2 regions of the Aureimonas sp. AU40 genome follow, and region 1 is predicted to be linked to the other one. Evidence: riboswitches for the same ligand, from Rfam matches in the RefSeq annotation. Region 1 holds a riboswitch; the other holds the start of a gene.
What was found. A riboswitch is a leader RNA that binds a small molecule or an ion and turns the genes downstream of it on or off. The one in region 1 is predicted to bind thiamine pyrophosphate.
Positions count from the first base shown of each region.

Region 1 (5,360 bases):
CCGGAGCGGCACCGTCCGCCGCGGCCGCGCCGCGGACCCGGTTCGAGGCGATCCGGGCGGAATGGCTCGGACCCGCGCTCGCCGCCTCGCCCGAGCGGGCGCGCGGCGTCACGATCTTCCGCGCCATGGCGGCGGTGCTGGTGGCTCTTCTGGCGCTGATCCTGGGCCTTGCCCTGTGGAAGGCGATCATCCTCGGCGCGCTCGACTTCGCGCTGCGCCCGTTGCTGCGCCGCCTCATGGTGCCGGCCGAAACGGAAGTGCCGGTAGTGGACCCCTCCACCGTGCGCGATGGGGAGGGCATCTGATGTCGGCCGCCTCCCCCTGCTGCCGCGACGAGGGCGCCCTGGCGCAGGAGGCACCGGCCTTGCGCGCCCCGACCTTGCGCGCCAGGGCCGAGCGCGTCGCCGCATGGCGCCGCCCGCGCGCGGTTCTCGACGGAACCCTGCTCGCCGCCTCGCTTCTCCTCTGCGCCGCGCTTCTAGGCGGGTTGATCTGACGGGCGGATCGGGAGGGGCGGGCGCGTTCTCTATTCTTCACTAGGAGAGTGCGACTAAACGGGATCGGGACGTCGCAACCGTTCTCGCCATTGCGCCAAAGCCCGCTCGAAGACGGCGGGCTGATCCAGCGCGCGGGCGAGGACGATCGCCCCCTGGATGCCCGCGACCGTTTCCTCGGCCAGTAGAAGGGCCTCCTCCTCGCCCGATCCCTCTCGCCGCAGCGCGTTGGCGAGCGCTTCGATCCACCGCGCGAAATAGCGGGCGATCGCCAGAGCGAAGCGATCGCGCCCCTCCCCCAAAGCCAAAGTGCCCATGAGGCAGACCCGCCGGCCGGATCGGAAATAGTCCGACACCGCGTCGAACATAGCCTCGCTCGCCTGCCCCGCTGCGGCCTCGCTCTCCAGCGGCGCGAAGATATGGCGCTCGAACCAGACCTCGATCTCGGCAAGAACGGCCGAGAGCATCTCGTCCTTCCCGCCGGGAAAGAAGTGGTAGAGGCTTCCCTTGCCGAGGCCCGTCGCCTTTCCGATCAGGGCCAGACTGGCCCCCTCATAGCCATATCGGCGAAACACCTCGGCCAGCGGCGCCAGACTGTCGGCCCGCTCCGCCACCACGCGCGGCATGGCTAAAGCCTTTCCGGGCAAAGCGGATGCGCCTCACCTTCGGACAAGGGTGAATCCCTATTCATCGGATGGGCTCTAGAGGCCGAGTTCGCTGAGGCCGGGATGATCGTCCGGACGGCGGCCGAGCGGCCAGTGGAACTTGCGCTCGCTCTCAACGATCGGCACGTCGTTGATCGAGGCATGGCGCTCGGACATGAGGCCCGCCTCGTCGAACTGCCAGTTCTCGTTGCCGTGCGAGCGGAACCATTGTCCGCTGTCGTCGCGCCATTCGTAGACAAAGCGCACCGCGATGCGCGCGCCCTGATAGGCCCAGACTTCCTTGATCAGCCGATAGTCCAACTCGCGGCGCCATTTGCGGGTGAGGAAGGACACGATCTCCTCCCGCCCCGCGATGAACTCGGCCCGGTTCCGCCACCGGCTATCTTCCGTATAGGCGAGGGACACCCGCTCGGGATCGCGGCTGTTCCAGGCGTCCTCCGCCAGACGCGCCTTCTGGACGGCGGCTTCGAGGTCGAACGGCGGGAGGGGCGGACGAGACATGGACGAGCCTTCCTGTACCAGTCGGTCATGACTTTACTGATTGGTACAGGATTTAGCCTCATCGCGCAAATCGAAGCAGGAGCGGGCGCGCAAACCGCGCCCGCTCCTGCTTCCGCTCAGGCGCTCTCCGTCGCCGGCTCGACATAGAGCCGCGCGCCGCCGGCCAGGAACTCGGCGGACTTGGCCTCCATTCCGGCCAGCGCCTCGGCTTCGCGCTTCAGGTCGCGGGAGATTTCCATCGAACAGAATTTCGGCCCGCACATGGAGCAGAAATGGGCTGTCTTGTGCGCTTCCTTGGGCAGGGTCTCGTCGTGGAAGGCGCGGGCCGTGTCGGGGTCGAGCGAGAGGTTGAACTGGTCCTCCCAGCGGAAGTCGAAGCGGGCGCGCGACAGTGCGTCATCCCGCAAGCGCGCCGCCGGATGGCCCTTGGCGAGATCGGCGGCATGGGCGGCGATCTTGTAGGTGACGACGCCGGTCTTCACGTCGTCCCGGTCGGGCAGGCCGAGATGCTCCTTGGGCGTGACGTAGCAGAGCATGGCCGTGCCGAACCAGCCGATCTGCGCCGCGCCGATGGCGGAGGTGATGTGGTCGTAGCCCGGCGCAATATCGGTCGCGAGCGGTCCCAGCGTATAGAAGGGTGCCTCGCCGCAGGTCGCCAGCTGCTTGTCCATATTGGCTTTGATCTTGTGCATGGGCACGTGGCCCGGCCCCTCGACCATGACCTGACAGCCCCGATCCCAGGCGATCTTGGTCAGCTCGCCCAGCGTGTCCAGTTCGGCGAACTGCGCGGCGTCGTTGGCGTCCGCCACCGAGCCCGGCCGCAGCCCGTCCCCCAGCGAGAAGGACACGTCGAACCGGCGCATGATCTCGCAGATCTCGTCGAAGCGCTCGTAGAGGAAGCTTTCGCGATGCTTCGAGAGGCACCAGCGCGCCATGATCGAGCCGCCCCGGCTGACGATGCCGGTGACGCGCCGGGCGGCCAGCGGCACATGGGCGAGACGCACGCCGGCATGGATGGTGAAATAGTCGACGCCCTGCTCGGCCTGCTCGATCAGCGTGTCCTTGAACACCTCCCAGTCGAGCTTCAGGGGATCGCCGCCGACCTTCTCCAGCGCCTGGTAGATCGGCACCGTGCCGATCGGCACCGGCGAATTGCGCAGGATCCAAGAGCGGATATTGTGGATGTTGCGCCCTGTGGAGAGGTCCATCACCGTGTCGGCGCCCCAGCGGATCGCCCAGACCAGCTTCTCCACCTCCTCGGCCACGCCCGAGCTGACGGCGGAATTGCCGATATTGGCGTTGATCTTCACCAGGAAGTTGCGCCCGATCACCATCGGCTCGAGCTCGGGATGGTTGATGTTGGCGGGAAGGATGGCCCGCCCACGCGCCACCTCGTCGCGCACGAATTCGGGCGTGACGAATTCGGGGATCGCCGCCCCGAAGCTTTCGCCGTCGCCCAGCCGCTCGGCCGCCTCCGCCAGCGCCGCCTCGCGCGCCAGATTCTCGCGATGGGCGACATAGATCATTTCCGGGGTGACGATTCCCGCCCGCGCCCATTCCAGCTGCGTGACGCGCTCGCCCTCCCGCCCGCGCCGCACGCCATGGGCGGCGGGGCAAGGCTCGACCAGCCGGTCGGCCCCGACATGGCCGTTGTCCTCCGGCCTCACGGCGCGGGGCTCCACCAGCGGATAGCCGCGCGCGGCGATCCAGGCGTCGCGAACCGGGGCAAGGCCGCGCGAAAGGTCGATGCCGGCGTCGGCGTCCGTGTAGGGGCCGGACGCGTCGTAGACGCGCAAAGGCGGCTCGGCCGGGTCGCTCAGCGCGATCTCGCGAAAGGGCACGCGGATCTCCGGCGCGCCGCGCGGCGCGGCATAGACCTTGCGCGAGCCGCGAATCGGCCCGGTGGTCACGGTGGCGGGAAGGGTGGGGGAAGCGGACATCAGGATCTCCAACAAAAAGGAGATCCGGGATCTGTTGCGATGAGCGGCGGCGCGATGCCGCGCGGCGGCACCCTTTCCGTCCCTTCGCCGGCATGACCCGGATCAGGTTCAAAGGGTTCGGCTCGCGCCATCTCAGCCCCACATGGGACACCCCTCGGACGCGCGAAGGGTGGCCAGACGGGCTCTGTCTGTCAAGACCGGGCCGATGGGCTCAGTCGATCTCGCGCGCTTCGGACGGGAGCATGATCGGGATGCCGTTGCGGATGGGATAGGCCAGGCGCGCAGCGCGCGAGACCAGCTCGTTGCGCTCGGAATCATAGCTCAGCCCCGTCTTGGTCAGCGGGCAGACCAGGAGTTCCAGGAGCTTGGGGTCGGGGCGACCCTTGCGTTCCGCGTCGTCCACCATGCCAGTCTCCTCGTTTCGTCGGGTCGCCTGCCGTCGCCTCCGGCAACGCCGCGTTCAGCCGGCTGGATACAGGCCGGGCCGGACCCTGCCAAGTCTCGGGCTCGAAGCGCCGCGCCCCGTGCAAGAGCCTGTTTCGACCTTCGCGAGGCGCCGCACTCGAGCGATGCGAAGTCCTATCCGCAAGGGTCCAGGCCGACGGCCGACGGCGAAAAGGCGCCCTCGCACCGACCCGGCCAAGAGCCCGAACGGTCTCCCGGTTCGCCTATTGCAGGGTCTGCGAGCCGTTTCCGTCCTCGCTGCCCTCGCGCACCAGGGCGATCTCGGTGATGGCGACCAGCGTCTCGGCCCGCGTCTTGAGGTCGGGGGCTTCCAGAAGCGCCTGCTTCTCGGCCGCGCCATAGGGCGACATCATCGACAGGGCGTTGACCAGCGTCTCGTTGGAGGCCTTGGACACGCTTTCCCAATCGGCCTCCAGCTGGTTGGCCTGGAGATAGGAACGGAAGGCTTTCAGAAGCGCGTCGCGGTCCACCTCCTCCTCGCCCTCGCCGGACTCCAGATCGCTGGCGAAGGGCTTGATGCGGCAGAGGCGGAAGGGCTCGGCGCTCTCGTGCTCCTCGATCACCCGGAAGCGCGCGATGCCCTGCAGGTTGAGGAGATAGCGCCCGTCGCCGGTCTCGGTCAGCGAGGTGATGCGCCCCAGGCATCCGACGGCGCAAAGCTCCGGCTCGCCGGAGGGCTGCAGCGCGCCGTCGAGGCGCGGCTGGATCATGCCGATCACCCGCGCGCCCGTCATGGCATCGTCGATCAGCGCGAGATAGCGCGGTTCGAAGATGTTCAGCGGCATCTGCCCGCCCGGCAGAAGCAGCGCGCCGGTCAGGGGAAACACGGCCACCGTTTCCGGGAGGTCGGTCTCCGAACGGTAGGTGACGTTGCCTGCTTGCACCAATGCGATTCTCCGATCGAGCCTTGAGGCTGTTATGAACCAGGGACAGGTCTCGCGTCACCCAGGCAGGTCCATCAGTGACGCCCCAAGGCGGATCGGCGCGGACAGGCCAACGGGTCGCCCGGGCGACGTCGCCCGCAGCCTCGGAACCCGATCCGCCGATCCGGCGCAAGGCCTGTCGCTGGTTCATGACAGCTTCATGGAACTGGCGCGTCTCGCCCCGAACTCAAGAGCGGCGTGAGCACGCAGGCGAGCGGCCGGAGCGCGAAGGCAAAGTCGGAGGGGGCCCGCAATTCCTCTTCGTCTTCGCGCTGGGCCGTATTCTCACAAGGTCGAGCGCCGCCGGGGCACGGCGAAGGTTTTGCCGGCCTGTTCAGCCTCAATGCCAGCCCATGCATCGAGCCGCCTTCG
Region 1 covers NZ_BBWL01000039.1:42,870-48,229, reverse strand. The annotation lists gene cysN (sulfate adenylyltransferase subunit CysN) at 1-305, shown strand, start outside; gene AUL32_RS12950 (hypothetical protein) at 305-496, shown strand; gene AUL32_RS12945 (TetR/AcrR family transcriptional regulator) at 551-1,120, opposite strand; gene AUL32_RS12940 (nuclear transport factor 2 family protein) at 1,196-1,660, opposite strand; gene thiC (phosphomethylpyrimidine synthase ThiC) at 1,777-3,600, opposite strand; TPP riboswitch at 3,663-3,765, opposite strand; gene AUL32_RS12930 (Trm112 family protein) at 3,812-4,006, opposite strand; gene AUL32_RS12925 (LON peptidase substrate-binding domain-containing protein) at 4,269-4,949, opposite strand.

Region 2 (5,360 bases), on a different contig from region 1:
CAGGAAGGCCACGAAGTCGCGAAAGCCGGGATTGTCGTGCAGCGTGATCCATTCCCGGTGGACGAAGCTCTCGGGCAGGGGCGCGACGGCGCGCGAGGCCCAGTCGAGATAAAGCCATTCGGCCACCGTCAGCACGCTGAGCGCTGCGGCATAGGAGCGCCGCTCCGCCGCCTCGCGCATCAACCCCTTGAAGCCGGCGGTGGCCTCCGTGTCCGGCTCGCCGGCGCGCCGCTCGGCGGAAACGCCGAGCGCGGTGAAGGCGCGCTCGAAATAGGTGTTCTCTTCGCCCGCCACCAAGCCGGCGAAGCGGGCAAGGCGCAGCCGCGCCTCGAACCGATCGCTCGCCGCCATGGCCGCGCCGATCAACGTCAGAAAGGCGTCGAGAAAGCGGTGATCCTGGATGAGGTAGTCCGCCATGATGTCTGGCGCGACGGTGCCCTCTATGAGCTCGCGGGTGAAGCGGTGCCCCGCCGCCTCGCTCCAAAGCGGCTCTGTGCCGGCGCGCAGCTGGTCGGTGAAGCGAGGGCTCATGAGACGTCCTGTCCGGCCTTGGGCCAAAGCGCGTGGAAGTGATGCACGGGACCACGGCCCGAGCCAAGGCGCCAGGCGGCGCCGGCCGCGAGCGCGGCCTGGAGATAAAGACGCGCCTCGCGCACCGCGCTTTCGAGGTCCAATCCCTTGGCAAGGCCCGCCGCGATGGCCGCCGCCAGGGTGCAGCCCGTGCCATGGTCGTTGTTCGTCTCGACTCGTGGAAAGGCAAGGCGCAGCAGGCTAGAATTGGACACGAGAAGATCGACGCTGTCCGGCCCTTCGCGGTGCCCCCCCTTCATGAGAACGGCGCGCGGGCCGAGGGCGAGCAGCCGCTCGCCCTGCCCGAGCATGGCCTCCTCGCTCGCGGCAGGCTCAGTGCCCAAGAGAAGGGCGGCTTCCGGCAGGTTGGGGGTCAGCACGTCGGCGAGCGGCAGAAGCTCTTCGCGCAGCGCCTCCAGCGCGTCCGCGTCGATCAGCCTGTCGCCCGAGGTGGCAATCATGACCGGGTCCACGACGGCGCGCCGCCCATGGGCGCGCAGGCGCTCGGCGATCGTGCGGATCACCGGCTCGCTCGACACCATGCCGATCTTGATGCCGCCCACCGTGAAGTCGCCGAGCACGGCGTCGATCTGCGCGGCGACGATGGCGGGGGGGAGCGTCTCGACGGCGGTGACGCCGCGCGTGTTCTGCGCGGTGACGGCGGTGAGAACGCTGGTGCCGAAGACGCCAAGCGCGGAGAAGGTCTTGAGATCGGCCTGGATGCCCGCGCCGCCCCCCGAATCCGAGCCCGCGATGGTCAGCGCGACCGGGATCACCGCTTCAGCTCCACCGCATAATCCGCGATCGGCGGCACGGCGGGGATCAGCCCCTTGTCCTTGAGGAAGCCGGCGAAGCGGTTCATGCCGGCCGTGTCCAGCGCGCCGGGGCGCTTGGCGAAGCGCGGCAGCGTGTCGGCGAAGGCGGTGCGGTTCAGCGTGTCGTCGAGATCGGGATAGGCCTTGAGGAAAAGCTGAAGCGCCTCGTCGGGATGGTTGGTGAGGAAGAGCGTCGCCTCTTCCACCGCGTCGAGGAAGCGCGGCAGGCGCGGGTCGGTGGCCAGATCGCGGCGCGTGACGTAGATCAGCTCGTCATAGGGCGGCACGCCGTTCTCCTCGGGAAAGAAGAAGCGACCCTCGTGCTTTTCGAGCCGCATCTGCGTCGCCTCGAAATTGCGATAGGAGCCGATCGTGGCGTCCACATTGCCGGCGCTGAGCGAGGCGGTGAGCGCGAAGTTGACGTTCACCAGCTCGACGTCGGGCAAAGCGAGGCCGGCCGAGCCGAGCATGGCGGAGAGAACCGCCTCCTCCACGCCCGCAACGGAATAGCCGATGCGCTTGCCCTTCAGATCGGCCAGCGTCTTGATCGGCCCGTTCGCCAGCACCGCGACCGTGTTGAGCGGCGTTTCCACCAGCGTGCCGAAGCGCACGAGCGGCAGCCCGGCCGCATGGTCGAGCATCAGGCTCGGCTGGTAGTGGAGTGCGATATCGGCCTGGCCCGCCGCCAGAAGGCGCGGCGGCGCGGACGGGTCGGCCGGCGGCACCAGTTCCACGTCCAGCCCGTGGCTGGCGAAGATGCCCTTCTCCTTGGCGACGACCAGCGGCGCATGGTCGGGGTTCACGAACCATTCGAGCAGGACGGTCAGCTTGTCGGCTGCGAGAGCCGGCGTCGCCAGGAGCGAGACGGCCAGCGCGGCGGCCGAGAGGAAAGGACGCATCAGGAGGACTTTCTTCGAAGGAGGGAGGGAAAGGGGGAGGGGCCGCTTTCGGCGGCCCAAGGGGCGAGGCGGGGGGCGAACTCGTCCACCAGTGCGCGCAGCGCCAGCGTCATCGCGGCGAGGATGGCCAGCGCCGCGAACATCAGGTCGGTTTGCATCCGGGCATTGGCCTGGATCATCACGAAGCCGAGCCCGCCCGAGGCGCCGACCCATTCGCCGATCACCGCGCCGAGCGGGGCAAGGGGGGCGGCGACGCGAAGGCCGGTGATCAGCGCCGGCATGGCGAGCGGAATGCGAACGAAGCGCAGCGTCTGCCAGTGGCTCGCCACGGTGAGCGCGGTGGCGTCGAGCAGTTCGGGCTCGGTGCGTCGCAGCCCGTCCGCGAAGGCCGAGGCGACGGGAAAGAACAGAACCAGCGAGGCCATCATGACCTTCGAAGCGAGGCCGAATCCGAGCCAAAGCACGAGCAGGGGCGCCAGCGCGAAGACCGGCATGGCCTGGAGCACGAGAAGCAGCGGCCAGGCCACGCGCCCGAGGCGCGGCCAGAGCACCACGCCAAGCCCCGCCAGCGCGCCGGCCAGCGAGCCGAATAGGAGGCCGAGCACCGTCTCGATCAGGGTCAGCCAGCCATTGGCCAGAAGAAAGCCGGCGCGTGTCCAGAGCACCTCGGCGACCCGAAGCGGCCCGGGCAGCATGTAGGGCGGCGGCTGCGCCAGCGCGACGAAGAGCCCCCAGGCCAGAAGCACCGCTAGAAGCCCGAACAGGGTAGCGCGAAGGGCGCGCATATCGGCCTAGACCCCGCAGCAGGCGAGGCGGGGCCAGTCGGGGCGGCAGGGCGGATGGTGGCGCATGCGATCTCCTCAGCCCCAAAGCAGGGTCCGCAAGAGATCCGGAGTGAAGCGAAGAAGGTGCGCGGGCAGCAGAGCGCCGCCCATTCCCGTTCCTACGCCGGTATGACCCGGATCAGGTTCAAGGGTTCGGCTCCCGCCATCTCAGCGCCTCGCGGCACACCCCTCGGAATGAGCCAAGTGATGCCGGCCTCGTTCTGCTTTGTCAACCGAAGCGCCCAGGGGGGGGGGCGGCCCAAAGCGTGCCGTTCGACGGCGGAACGGTGCCGCGTGATGCCTCGTCGTTCGCGTGCCGCCAAACGCTCGGGATGCGAGAACGTATCGGCGAAGACGAGCAACAGTCCCAGTGTCCATAGCGACAGACGAACCTCTGCCCGTGTGGAACGGCTCGCCTTTGGACGGCGGCGGAACGTCGCCAAACTGCCGGACCCGACCGGGTCGTAAGCAGTCTCTTGGGACTTGGAACGAAACCTACCGGGATTGGATGCCTTGAGCCCTTTGTCCCGCCCCGTCGTCGCGCTTGCTTGAGCGAAGCCACCGGCATCCCTCAAGCCTTGCTCTTCGTGAACAGGCCAAAATCCCTAGCCCATCCTCTGCCCACCGGTCTCGTCCCGATGTCTCAGGCCGGCAGAAGCTCGGGCGCGGGCACGCCGGCCCGGCCGATCGAGAGATAACCGAGCCCCGCCTTCGCCACTTCGGCCGGCACGAAGACGTTTCGGAAGTCGACGATCATGGGCGTGCGCAGGAGCCGCTTGTAGTCGGCCAGCGGGCGCTCGGCGAACTCGCGCCATTCGGTGGCGAGCACGCAGAGATCGGCCCGGTCCAACGCGGCGTCCATGCTCGGCGCATAGTCCACCGCCTCGCCCAGAAGCTCGCGCGCATGGTCCATGCCCTGCGGGTCGTAGGCGCGCACCAGCGCGCCCTGGCCGGCGAGCTGTTCGGCCACCAGAACGGCCACGCTGTCGCGCACGTCGTCGGTCTCGGGCTTGAAGGTGAGACCAAGCAAGGCGACCGTCTTGCCACGCACGTCGCCGCCGGCGGCCGCCACGACCTTGGCCACCATGCGATGCGGCCGGGCGCGGTTCACCGCGATCACGGCCTCCACGATGGTCGCCGGGCTCAGCGCCTTCTCGCCGATATGGACCATGGCGAGCGTATCCTTCGGGAAGCAGGAGCCGCCATAGCCGGGGCCGGGCTGCAGGAAGGCGCGGCCGATGCGCTTGTCCGAGCCCATGCCGCGCGAGATGTCGGAAATATTGCCACCGACCTTCTCGCAGATGTCGGCCATCTCGTTGATGAAGGAGACCTTCGTCGCCAGAAACGTGTTGGCGGCATATTTGATGAGCTCGGCCGAGACGATGTCGGTCGAGATCAGCTCGAAGCCCTGGGCGGTGAACGGGCGGTAGAGCGCCTCCATCATGGCGCGGGCGCGCTCCGTTTCCGTGCCGACCACGATGCGGTCGGGCTTCATGAAATCGGACAGCGCGTTGCCCTCGCGCAGGAATTCCGGGTTCGAGGCGATGTCGAAATCCAGCGTCGGATTTTCGCGCGCGATGATCCGCTTGATCTCCATGCCCGTGCCGGCCGGCACGGTGGACTTCGTCACGATCACGGCCGGGTGACTCAGCGCGCGGGCGATGTCGCGGCTGGCGGCGAAGACATATTGAAGGTCGGCATTGCCGTCGAGCTTGCGGGTCGGCGTGCCGACCGCGATCATGACGATGTCGGCGCCCGATACGGCTTCCGCGATATTGGTGGTGAAGCCCAGGCGACCGGCTGCCGCGTTGCGGTGGACGACCTCGTCCAGCCCCGGCTCGTAGATGGGAATGAGGCCGGCGCGCAGCTTCTCGATCTTGGCCGGAACCTGATCGACGCAGATGACATGGTGACCGGCCTCGGCCAGGCAGGCGCCGGAAACGAGACCGACATAGCCCGTGCCGATCACGGCGAGTTTCAGGGCGGAGCGTTCGGGGAGCGGCATGTCGTGCATGGCACAATCCATCCTTGGCTAAGTCATGATCGCCGAACTGCTTCTTCGCAGATGCAGCATGGAACTCGTGCTCTTTTACGCGCTGCGCTTCTCACCCGCAATCAACGCGAAGGCGAAACTTTATTCTTTATTTACTGTGTTCCGTCGAAGCCGACGCGCGCGGCTTGCTCGCCGAAAGATGGACGCAATTTGACGGATCGACGCAAGTATCCGTTCAGCCCTGGGGCTTAGTCTCTCA
Region 2 covers NZ_BBWL01000031.1:29,425-34,784, reverse strand. The annotation lists gene AUL32_RS10520 (TenA family protein) at 1-531, opposite strand, end outside; gene thiD (bifunctional hydroxymethylpyrimidine kinase/phosphomethylpyrimidine kinase) at 528-1,346, opposite strand; gene AUL32_RS10510 (ABC transporter substrate-binding protein) at 1,343-2,287, opposite strand; gene AUL32_RS10505 (ABC transporter permease) at 2,284-3,069, opposite strand; TPP riboswitch at 3,208-3,309, opposite strand; gene AUL32_RS10500 (UDP-glucose dehydrogenase family protein) at 3,752-5,122, opposite strand.
Region 2: another riboswitch for thiamine pyrophosphate. It lies ahead of AUL32_RS10505 (ABC transporter permease); the one in region 1 lies ahead of thiC (phosphomethylpyrimidine synthase ThiC).